DNA from 3 places in the Pseudoalteromonas sp. SG41-1 genome. Region 2 is predicted to be linked to each of the others. Evidence: predicted binding sites of a transcription regulator. Region 2 holds the regulator's gene; each other region holds the start of a gene.
The links. Region 2 encodes sigma-54, which starts transcription at its own class of promoters, with help from an activator protein. Its sites were predicted from a motif close to GTTGGCACGNNNNTNGNNT; they were not measured.
Positions count from the first base shown of each region.

Region 1: the regulator sigma-54 is predicted to act here: its motif matches at 1,605-1,623, upstream of fliE (flagellar hook-basal body complex protein FliE).
Region 3: the regulator sigma-54 is predicted to act here: its motif matches at 1,165-1,183, upstream of H5203_RS22205 (BON domain-containing protein).

Region 1 covers NZ_JACJFL010000005.1:68,615-71,901, reverse strand. Annotated here, with positions in the region: gene fliF (flagellar basal-body MS-ring/collar protein FliF) at 1-1,213, opposite strand, end outside; gene fliE (flagellar hook-basal body complex protein FliE) at 1,234-1,566, opposite strand; gene H5203_RS05495 (sigma-54 dependent transcriptional regulator) at 1,745-3,223, opposite strand; gene H5203_RS05490 (PAS domain-containing sensor histidine kinase) at 3,220-3,287, opposite strand, start outside.
Region 2 covers NZ_JACJFL010000063.1:14,173-17,459, reverse strand. Annotated here, with positions in the region: gene ptsN (PTS IIA-like nitrogen regulatory protein PtsN) at 184-636, opposite strand; gene hpf (ribosome hibernation promoting factor) at 641-928, opposite strand; gene H5203_RS20865 (RNA polymerase factor sigma-54) at 957-2,453, opposite strand; gene lptB (LPS export ABC transporter ATP-binding protein) at 2,520-3,245, opposite strand; gene lptA (lipopolysaccharide transport periplasmic protein LptA) at 3,242-3,287, opposite strand, start outside.
Region 3 covers NZ_JACJFL010000087.1:1,378-4,664, reverse strand. Annotated here, with positions in the region: gene H5203_RS23060 (hypothetical protein) at 150-284, opposite strand; gene H5203_RS22210 (YqaE/Pmp3 family membrane protein) at 343-501, opposite strand; gene H5203_RS22205 (BON domain-containing protein) at 566-1,129, opposite strand; gene H5203_RS22200 (LiaF domain-containing protein) at 1,472-2,128, shown strand; gene H5203_RS22195 (VOC family protein) at 2,412-2,828, opposite strand; gene pmbA (metalloprotease PmbA) at 3,043-3,287, opposite strand, start outside.

The sequences.
Region 1 (3,287 bases), on a different contig from region 2:
CCATAGTCGTTTCACCATTTTCACCCACTTTTGCCACATAATCGACTGCCACAGACACACTAATTCGACGAATAACACCACTTTGCTGACGTGTGTGGGAGATAGTAGTATCAAGTTCATAGTTACGTGTCGCTTCTTTGTGAGTGCGACTGGGTGATGAACCAGAGCCTGCACCACCTTGACCGGCAATTTCAGGAATATTTGAATCTGTTGGAGGCTGATTTGTCAGCGCGCCAGGAATACCGATAGCTAACCCGCCGATGTTGTTTTCTTCAAAGGTGGTTTCACTGCGTACCGCCGGTAAATCAGGGTTGTAGCGTTTTTGAGTTTCTTCAATCGCACTAAAGTCCATACTTAAATCGACTTGTGCAGTGTAGTTACCCATACCAATAACTGGCATTAAGATACCATCTATTTTATCTAGATATTCTTGTTCACGTTTACGTTCAATATCGTATTCTTTGCGTGAGCGAGCAGCTAACGCACTTTGCGATCCTGAATTAAGTAATCGGCCATTTTGGTCTGTTACAGTTACTCGTGACGGCTCTAAACCTTGCACTGCTGAACCAATAATATCAACAATGGCGTCCACTTCTTCACTACCGAGCATACGACCACGTTTTAAAGTTAATACCACTGTTGCGGATGGTTTTTTCTCACGACGAGCAAAAACATTTTCTTTCGGTATTGCCAATAATACTTTAGCACGCGTGACATTTTGTAGTTCCTCAATCGTACGCGCTAGTTGTTGTTCACGACCATGCTTTAAACGTTCACGCTCTAAACGCTGACTAACACCAAAACCCATATCTTGCATGATAATATCAGTACCCGAGTTCGGCGCTTGCTCAATACCTTCGCGGGTCATTAACAATTTAATATTTTGATATTCATTTTCAGGAACAGAAACCACATTGCCATCAAGTTGATAGTCAATTTTTTGTGCATCTAAAAAGTCGAGCGTTTGAATTAGCTCTTCCGTTGGCATTTTTCCAAGTGGACGCATATCTGGTTGACGTGCCCAAATAATCACAAAAATAGCAATCGCTAAACAAATCGCTAATGCAATAATTAGAGTAACCTGACGCAATACATCAACGCCGTTTAATGCACTTAAATAGCCTGACTTTTGTTCTTGTTGATCGTCATTATCAGTTTGGTCGATACCGCCGCCGGCCAAAGCAAGATCTGTTGATTGATTAGATTGCGCCACAATAATTCTCCACTACCTAGTTAAACAGGCATGTTCATGATTTCTTTATAGGCTTCTACAAGTTTGTTACGAACTTGCACCGTAGCTTCAAAGGCAACTGACGATTTTTGTGATGCGATCATTGCATCCGCTAATGACACATTTCGATCACCCATTTCAACCGCTACGACTTTTTGTTTCGCATCAGCTTGAAGGCCATTCACTGTATTGAGTGCATCACTTAACAAATCGCCAAATTGGGCGCTCGAAGTAGGCTGCGCCTGCGTCGGTAATTTGTTTACTTGATTACTACGACCAGCTTCGAGAGCCATAGATTGCATTTCTTGAAATAATGCGCTGTTTTGAATTTTCATAATTGTCTCTGACGATGCAGTTTACTAATAACTTAATAAAGCACAAAGCATGCCAACTAATAAACCAATAAATATCAGAAGCTTAAGATTTATTTTAGTTGTCAGAGTTTTGACAAGTTTACGCCCAGCAAGGCTGAGCGTAAATTAAATAGTGAAGGAAAACAAAAATTATAGAGGCTTAAGCAGGTAAGGTGATCCCCAAATCACGCATTTGAGCCAATTTATAACGTAATGTTCGTGGGCTGATCCCTAATGTTTCAGCTACATCTTTACGCTTGCCTTGACAACGATTTAGGGTTTCTAAAATAATTCTATGCTCTTTATCTTTAAGTTCATCTTTGTAACTTCCCGAATCCAAGCTTGGTAATTCTTCACGCAGCTGATTGCGTTGTGCTGTGGCTTTTATTGCTGGCGCTTGCAGATCATAATAAGCATCATTAGTTGGTGAACTTGTAACCGCCGAAGTAGTGCTTTCTGGTGCTGAATTAGCCGGCACTAAACTTGCTGATAAAGCCGCAGTTAGAGGAGTCTGGGTTAAATTTTCAATAAAAATAGCACTTTCGTCAATCATATCACCGTGGCGTAATATCAGCGCACGCTGGATCACATTATCCAGTTCACGCACATTACCTGGCCAAGTATGAGCTAATAATTTTTTCTCTGCCGGTTCGCTAAGTACAGCGATAGGCTCTTTGCTTTTATTGAGATGACGTTCAATTAAATGCTTTGCCAACACGACAATATCGCCTGGACGTTGACAAAGTGGACGCCACATCAACGGAAATACATTTAATCGATAATATAAATCTTCTCTAAACTGGTGCTTAGCCACAGCCTCTTTTAAATCACGGTTACTGGTAGCCAAAATACGCACATCCAGCTTAATAGTTTTGCGACCACCTAAACGTTCAACTTCGCGTTCTTGTAATACACGTAATAACTTAGCTTGTAGGCCTAAATCCATCTCAGTGATTTCATCAAGTAAAATTGTGCCACCTTGTGCTTGCTCAAATTTACCCGGACAAGCTTGAATCGCACCAGTAAACGCGCCTTTCTCGTAGCCAAATAATGTAGCTTCGAGCATATTTTCAGGGATCGCAGCACAGTTTATTGCGACGAATGGCTGCTCTGCACGATCTGATTTATCATGGATAAACCGTGCGAGTACTTCTTTACCTGAGCCACTAGGACCAAGCACCATCACACTAGCATCCGATTTAGCAACCCGACTTGCAAGTTCTAATAGCTGAATACTACTCGGATCAGCGACAATCGGCCCGTCAGTTTCTTTTTCCGGCTCAGGTAGATAGCGGCTTACCATATTAAGTAGCACTTCGGGCGCAAACGGTTTGGCCATATAGTCAATTGCCCCTAACCGCATAGCCTCAACAGCATCATCAATAGTCGCATACGCTGTCATCATTAAAACCGGTAGATCAGGGTAATTAAGATTTATGCTGCGCAGTAAATCAAGACCACTCATCGCGCCCATTTGCACATCGCTCACGACCAGCGAAAAGCTGTCTTTTTTAAGTAGCACCATAGCTTGCTCGGCACTGTCAGCCGCAACGCAATCTATTCCAGACATTTCAAGCGTATCAATCAAGGCTTCACGAAGCCCTGCATCATCTTCAACCACTAAAATCGTGTTGTTCATATTGCCTCCGCCGATGTTGACTTTGTACAAATAGGTAACAGTAAACTAAAGCAGGCTCCGCCTT
Region 2 (3,287 bases):
TTCTCCTTCATTTAATACCAATTTTATTAAAAACATGCTCATTCTTGCTTGTTAAATAACCCACTAACTTTGTTTAAAATTATTTATATAGAACAACTATATCTCATAATTTCCACCTTGTTCTAGAGCTATTTTCCTGTTGCAATAATTACTCTCTAATTCAATACAATACAATTGGTATGACTACGACTGAGCTGCAATTACATGATACAAATCTTGGTCTGTTTTTGCGCTACGTAGTTGTTTACAAAAATCTTTGTTATTGAGTTTATCAGCAATTGTGGCTAACGTCTTCAAATGAAGTTGGCTGTCACCATCTGGTACGATGAGGGCTACAAATATATCAACTGGGCGATTATCAATCGCATCAAAATCAACCGGTGATTCACTCACTAAAATTATTGCTAGCGGGTTTTCAACACCACTCATACGGCCATGAGGGATAGCAATACCACGACCAATACCGGTACTACCTAGTTTCTCTCTCGATAGTAGTGCGTTGAGGATTTCTTGTTGTGATAGCTGAGGGAGCTGTTCATGAGCCAATTGGCTTATAAATTCAATGATCCGTTTTTTGCTATTAAAAAGGACCGCAGCTTTACTGCAGTCCTGACAAATAAGTGAGCTTAATTTCATAGTGTTAGTGTCGAGCGTGCTTCTCTTTGTGTTTAATTACTTGACGATCAAGTTTATCGATTAGTCCGTCAATAGCTGCATACATGTCTTGGTGCTCAGTCGAGGCAAATAATTCAGCGCCACTGACATGTAATGTGGCCTCTGCTTTTTGGCTTAGTTTTTCTACATCAAGAATAACATGGACATTATTGATATGATCAAAATGCCTTTCAAGCTTGGCAAACTTATTGTTTACATAGTCTCTTAATGAATCAGTAATTTCTACGTGACGACCAGTTAAATTTAGTTGCATAAGCATTTTCCTCTTGTGATTTTACGCCTTAAATCAAACTTTTACGTTGATTTGACGGTGGAATAGCCAGCGACTCGCGGTATTTTGCAATAGTCCGTCTAGCTACTTTGATACCTTGCTCTGCCAATATATCTGCAATCTTACTATCACTCAATGGTTTCGCTGAGTTTTCTGCACTGATCAATTTTCTGATCAATGCTCGAATAGCTGTCGAAGAGCATTCGCCGCCGTTCTCAGTGCTTACATGACTTGAGAAAAAATACTTTAACTCAAAAATACCACGGGGGGTATGCATGTACTTTTGTGTCGTTACGCGAGATATTGTTGATTCGTGCATCTCAACCATTTCAGCAACGTCGTTTAGTACCATAGGTCGCATTGCTTCAGGGCCATGCTCAAAGAATCCCTGCTGTTGTTTTACAATGCAGTTAGTTACTTTGAGTAACGTCTCGTTACGACTTTCTAGGCTTTTAATAAACCATTTAGCTTCTTGCAAATGCGAACGTATAAATTGGCTGTCAGTGCTTGATTTTACTGAGCGTGACATTGCCGCATATTGGCTGTTCACTCTAATTTTTGGCATGCTGTCTGGATTAAGTTCAACCACCCAGCGACCTTTAATTTTTTTCACCGAAACATCAGGTATAACATACTCTGATTCTTCGCGTACTATAGTATCCGCAGGCTTTGGATTAAGGCTGTGGATCAGTGTCATTACTTCTTTCAGCTCATCTTCTTTAAGCTTAGTCTTTTTCATCAAAGTGCGATAGTCACGACTAGCTAATAAATCGATATGATCAGTTAAAATCATTTTAGTCTCGCTAATCCAAGGAGTTGCAGGATCAAATTGATTTAATTGAATACATAAACATTCTTGTAGGCTGCGCGCAGCAATACCAACAGGGTCAAATAACTGAATGCGTTTTAACACTGCTTGCACTTCGTCTAGTTCGATTTCTTCTTCGTTATTACCTTGATTTAAGCTCTCTGCGATGTCTTCGCAGCTCAAGGTTAAAATACCTGAATCGTCAACAGCTTCAACAATCGCAATGGCAATAGCTTCATCGGTTGGACTAAAAGGTGTGAGCTGTAATTGCCACATCAGATATTCGTGCAGGGTTTCAGTTGAAGCACCTTGATAAATTGACTCATCTTCAGGCATTGGGCCGGATGACGTATTTGGCGCAGCACTCATGTATTCGTCCCAGGTGACGTCCATAGCCATTTCGTCACTTAAAGTCTCTTTGCTTAATGCTTCGCTACTTTCTTGTTCATATTCGCTGGGCTTGTCGTCTGCTGATGCACTAACGGTTAAGTCATCGTTGTCTTGTTTTTGTTCGTTTTTACCAGCCGTGTCGTCTGAATATTCATGCTCTTCTAGCTCTAACAATGGATTGCTGTCGAGTGCTTCTTGAATTTCTTGCTGGAGATCCAATGTACTGAGTTGCAATAAGCGAATTGCTTGTTGCAGCTGTGGTGTCATTGTAAGTTGCTGGCCCATGCGCAGCTGGAGTGATTGCCTCATGTATCTCTAACAATCCTTTTATTGTTATCATCGTTAAGTCTAGCAGATACTTAGCCGAGCGTGGCTTTATAGCCTAAATTGCTCGCCCAGGTAAACATCGCGGACTGTTTGGTCGGCAAGTACATGCTCAGGGGTACCTGATGCAATTAACTCCCCATGAGAAACTATGTAGGCTTTTTCACAAACATCAAGGGTTTCTCGTACATTGTGGTCGGTAATAAGTACGCCAATACCACGGTTTTTAAGGTGTTCAATAATCTTCTTTATATCTAACACTGAAATAGGATCAACGCCAGCAAAAGGCTCATCAAGTAAGATAAATTTTGGATTTGCGGCTAAAGCGCGTGCAATTTCAACTCGACGACGTTCACCACCAGATAATGCCATACCTTGGCTGTCGCGAATATGTTGAATGCTAAACTCATCAAGTAAGCTGTCTAGTGCTTCTTCTCTGGCTTGTTTATTCAGCTCTTTACGAGTTTCTAAAATAGCCATCAGGTTTTGATAAACAGTTAACTTACGAAAGATGGATGATTCTTGTGGTAAGTAGCCAATCCCTAACCGTGCGCGACTGTGCATTGGGAGTAAAGTGATGTCATTATCATCAATACTTATTTTACCTTTGTCGCTAGGTACTAAACCCACAATCATATAAAAAGTGGTGGTTTTACCTGCGCCATTAGGACCCAGTAAGCCAACAATGCTGCCTGCGCTAACTTCTAAACCCACGCTTTTTACAACTTGGCGACCTTTATAGCTTTTTGCTAAAAATTCAGCTTTTAATATACTCATGGCTGCCCTTTAGGTTTGTCTTTTTTACTGTCAACAGGTACC
Region 3 (3,287 bases), on a different contig from region 2:
TATGACTATAATAAAATGAGAGGTTAAACATTCTTGGGGAAGGTTATAAGTGGATGTTCTTAATGAAAATAACAACATGCACTTATAATTTTGATATATAACATCCTAGCAAAATCCTTCTAGTATTTGATATTTATATACTCTGATATTTAAAGCCCATTCCTTGCTGCTTTTACTTCGCTCCTTGATGCGCTATTCATTAGCTCCTTCCATTGTTGTGCCGTCCAAAGTGGCTTTGCGCTTTTTACGATCCCTTGTTGGTTTTTCCTTAATACGTTATCCATAATGTTACTCCTTGCCATCTATTGGCTGTTCATCCTTGTTATATTTAACACTGTGACTCTAACGACGTGCGATTATATAAATTGCATGTATTAGACCAGGAATATACCCTAGTAATGTTAACAAAATATTAATCCAAAATTGAGCACCTAAACCAACTTGTAAAAATACACCAAGTGGTGGAATAAGCACTGAAAATATAATTCGTATTAAATCCATGACTCTCACTCCCTGAAATTTGTATAAGAAAGCCCAGCATAACTGGGCATTCGTGGCTTATAGATTATTCAGCTACAATAGTTAAGTTATCAACTACATCGCGAACATCTTCAGCATTCTTAGCAATTTTCACCGCTAGCTGTTTTTCAGCATCCGAACCAACAGTACCATTTAGCGTTACCACACCTTTATCGGTATCTACGTCAATATCCGTACCGCCTACTTCAGAGTTAAACAAATAGCGTGTTGTAATAACGGTAGTAATTTTAGCATCCGTTAAATCACTTTCTGTGCTATCTGATTTCATCTTCTTGCTTTTTGTATCCGTGTTTTTAACGACCGTTAGCTCGTTATCAACATCAGTTACACCATCTAGACTTAAGATAAGCTCTTCCGCTAACTCTTTATCAAGCTCACTTTCAACTTTACCAGTTAGTACAACCTTGCCATTTTTTACATCAGTGTTAATGTCAAAGTTGTTTAAGTTAGTGTTCATTAACAGAACCGTTTCTGCCTTACCATCAATCCAAGCATCTTTACTTTCATTTTCCCAGCTATTTGCTTGAGCACCCATAGCGGTTGTACCAAGAACTAACGCTGCAATAATAGATTTGTTAAATGTTTTCATAATCTTTCTCCTTTTGATTAAAGACAATATGATTAATGCGAACATCAAGCCAACTTTTAAAACATTTAAAATCAATCGCTTAAACTTAATTTCATATAGCACTAGCTTTAGTCTTGGTAATTATTTACAGACTGCTCGGTAATTTATTCTGGTCGTTGCAAAATTAACCATTTAATAGCATTATTCGTTAATCTGTCGTTAATATAACAAACGCACCTAACGAAAATAAATTTAAATTATTGATTACTAAGCTAATTAATAAATGGCCTAAGCTTTGCTTTAACTATTGCAGTACTGACAATCGTAAAATACACCAACAGCATCACTTATAAGGAATACATCATGACTGTAAAATTAGAAGATCGCCCAATTGAGCAAGTGCGTGAACAAGTTATTGATCAATTAATATATAACTACAGTCATGCTGTTATTTCAGCTGATGCTTTTGAGCGTCGATTAGATCAGGCAATGGCTGCGAAAGATAACCAAAGCTTAATTGATTTGGTAAGTGACCTAGAATTAACAACCGATAGTAATTACCAGTGGGAAAAACGTGCGCAGTTTAGCCCAAACTATAGTAATAAAAGCAGCGATGAAACATTGCACTTGCGAAGTATCTTAGGATCAAACGAGCGCAGTGGGCAATGGGTAGTACCAAAAGAAATCCACCTGACGAACTTACTTGGATCTATTGAACTTGATTTCACTGACGCCATATTTCAGCATCAAAATATCACCATCCATGTCAATTGCTTACTAGGCAATGATGAAATTTATGTGCCAGAACACGTCAATGTTGTATCAAAACTGTTCAGTATTATTGGTAGTGTTGAAAACAAATCAGTGTCACTGAATAAACACCAAGGGCCAACCATTACTATCGAAGGAAAAGTTATTCTGGGCTCTGTGGAAATTAAAATTAAGCGCACCATTAAAGAAAAGTTTGTCTCATTCGCCAACAGCCTTAAAACCAGTTGGCAAGATATCAATAAACATTAATGGATAAAACACAGTTAAAGCTTAACACCCGTAGGCGCTAAGCTTGCTAACGCAAAAACACCGAAACAATATTGAATATCGCGGTGGCAAGCCACTCGCCTACAAGTGAGTAATTAAACACTGAGATTAACGTTAACACCGTAGGCGTTAAGCTTGCTGACGCAAAAACACCGAAACAATATTGAATATCGCGGTGGCAAACCACTCGCCTACAGTGAGTAATTAAACACTGAGATTAACGTTAACACCCGTAGGCGTTAAGCTTGCTGACGCGAAACTAATGTTATAAATCATTATTACGCTCACTAGGAATGTCACTTAAATATTCAACAAACTCTATTTCAAACCCTGCGGGGTCAATAAAATACACATTTTTACGAAAGGGATTTACCGCACCTGGCTTATCAATACTGTAACCAGCGCTTTCTAAACGCGAAATTACTGCAGCAATATTATTCGTAACATAAGCAAAGTGCGCTAAGCCAACTTGATGTCCGGTTAAGTCACGGTTATGTTGTTCACCATGATCACTCAATGCTAAATACTGAAAATCATCGCCAAAGTGTAACCATTTTCGTGGTTTACCGTACCACTCCCCTTCGCCTTGACTTCTTATAGACCAGTACGGAAAAGCCGCCTTATAAAAGTGCAGCATAGCTTCAACATCATCGACTACCAAATTTACATGCTCTAAATACATAATTAAATTCCTTTATTTAAGTAATTAAAGCCACAATAAAACCTCAAGCAACGTTGAGGTAAAGTGTTTTTTATAAAAGATTTAATAATTGAAAGGTACTAGGTTAAAGGCTAAAGGCAGAGACTAGCTCCATCTAACGTCTAAATAAAACAGCGCGGTATAATGCCGCGCCTACGCAAATTAAAACTTATAGCTTAAGACTTAAAGCTTTAACCTAACTTCCCGCAATCTGCATTTGTTCAATCAATACCGAACCGGTTTGAATTCCACCACGACGCTCTATGTCACCACCTATACCGCTGATGCCTTTAAACATATCTTGCAGTTTACCAGCGATGGTAATTTCGCTTACAGGATATTGTATTTCGCCATTCTCAACCCAAAAACCGGCAGCACCACGCGAGTAATCACCGGTTACGGTATTAACGCCTTGGCCCATTAATTCAGTGACCAATAAAC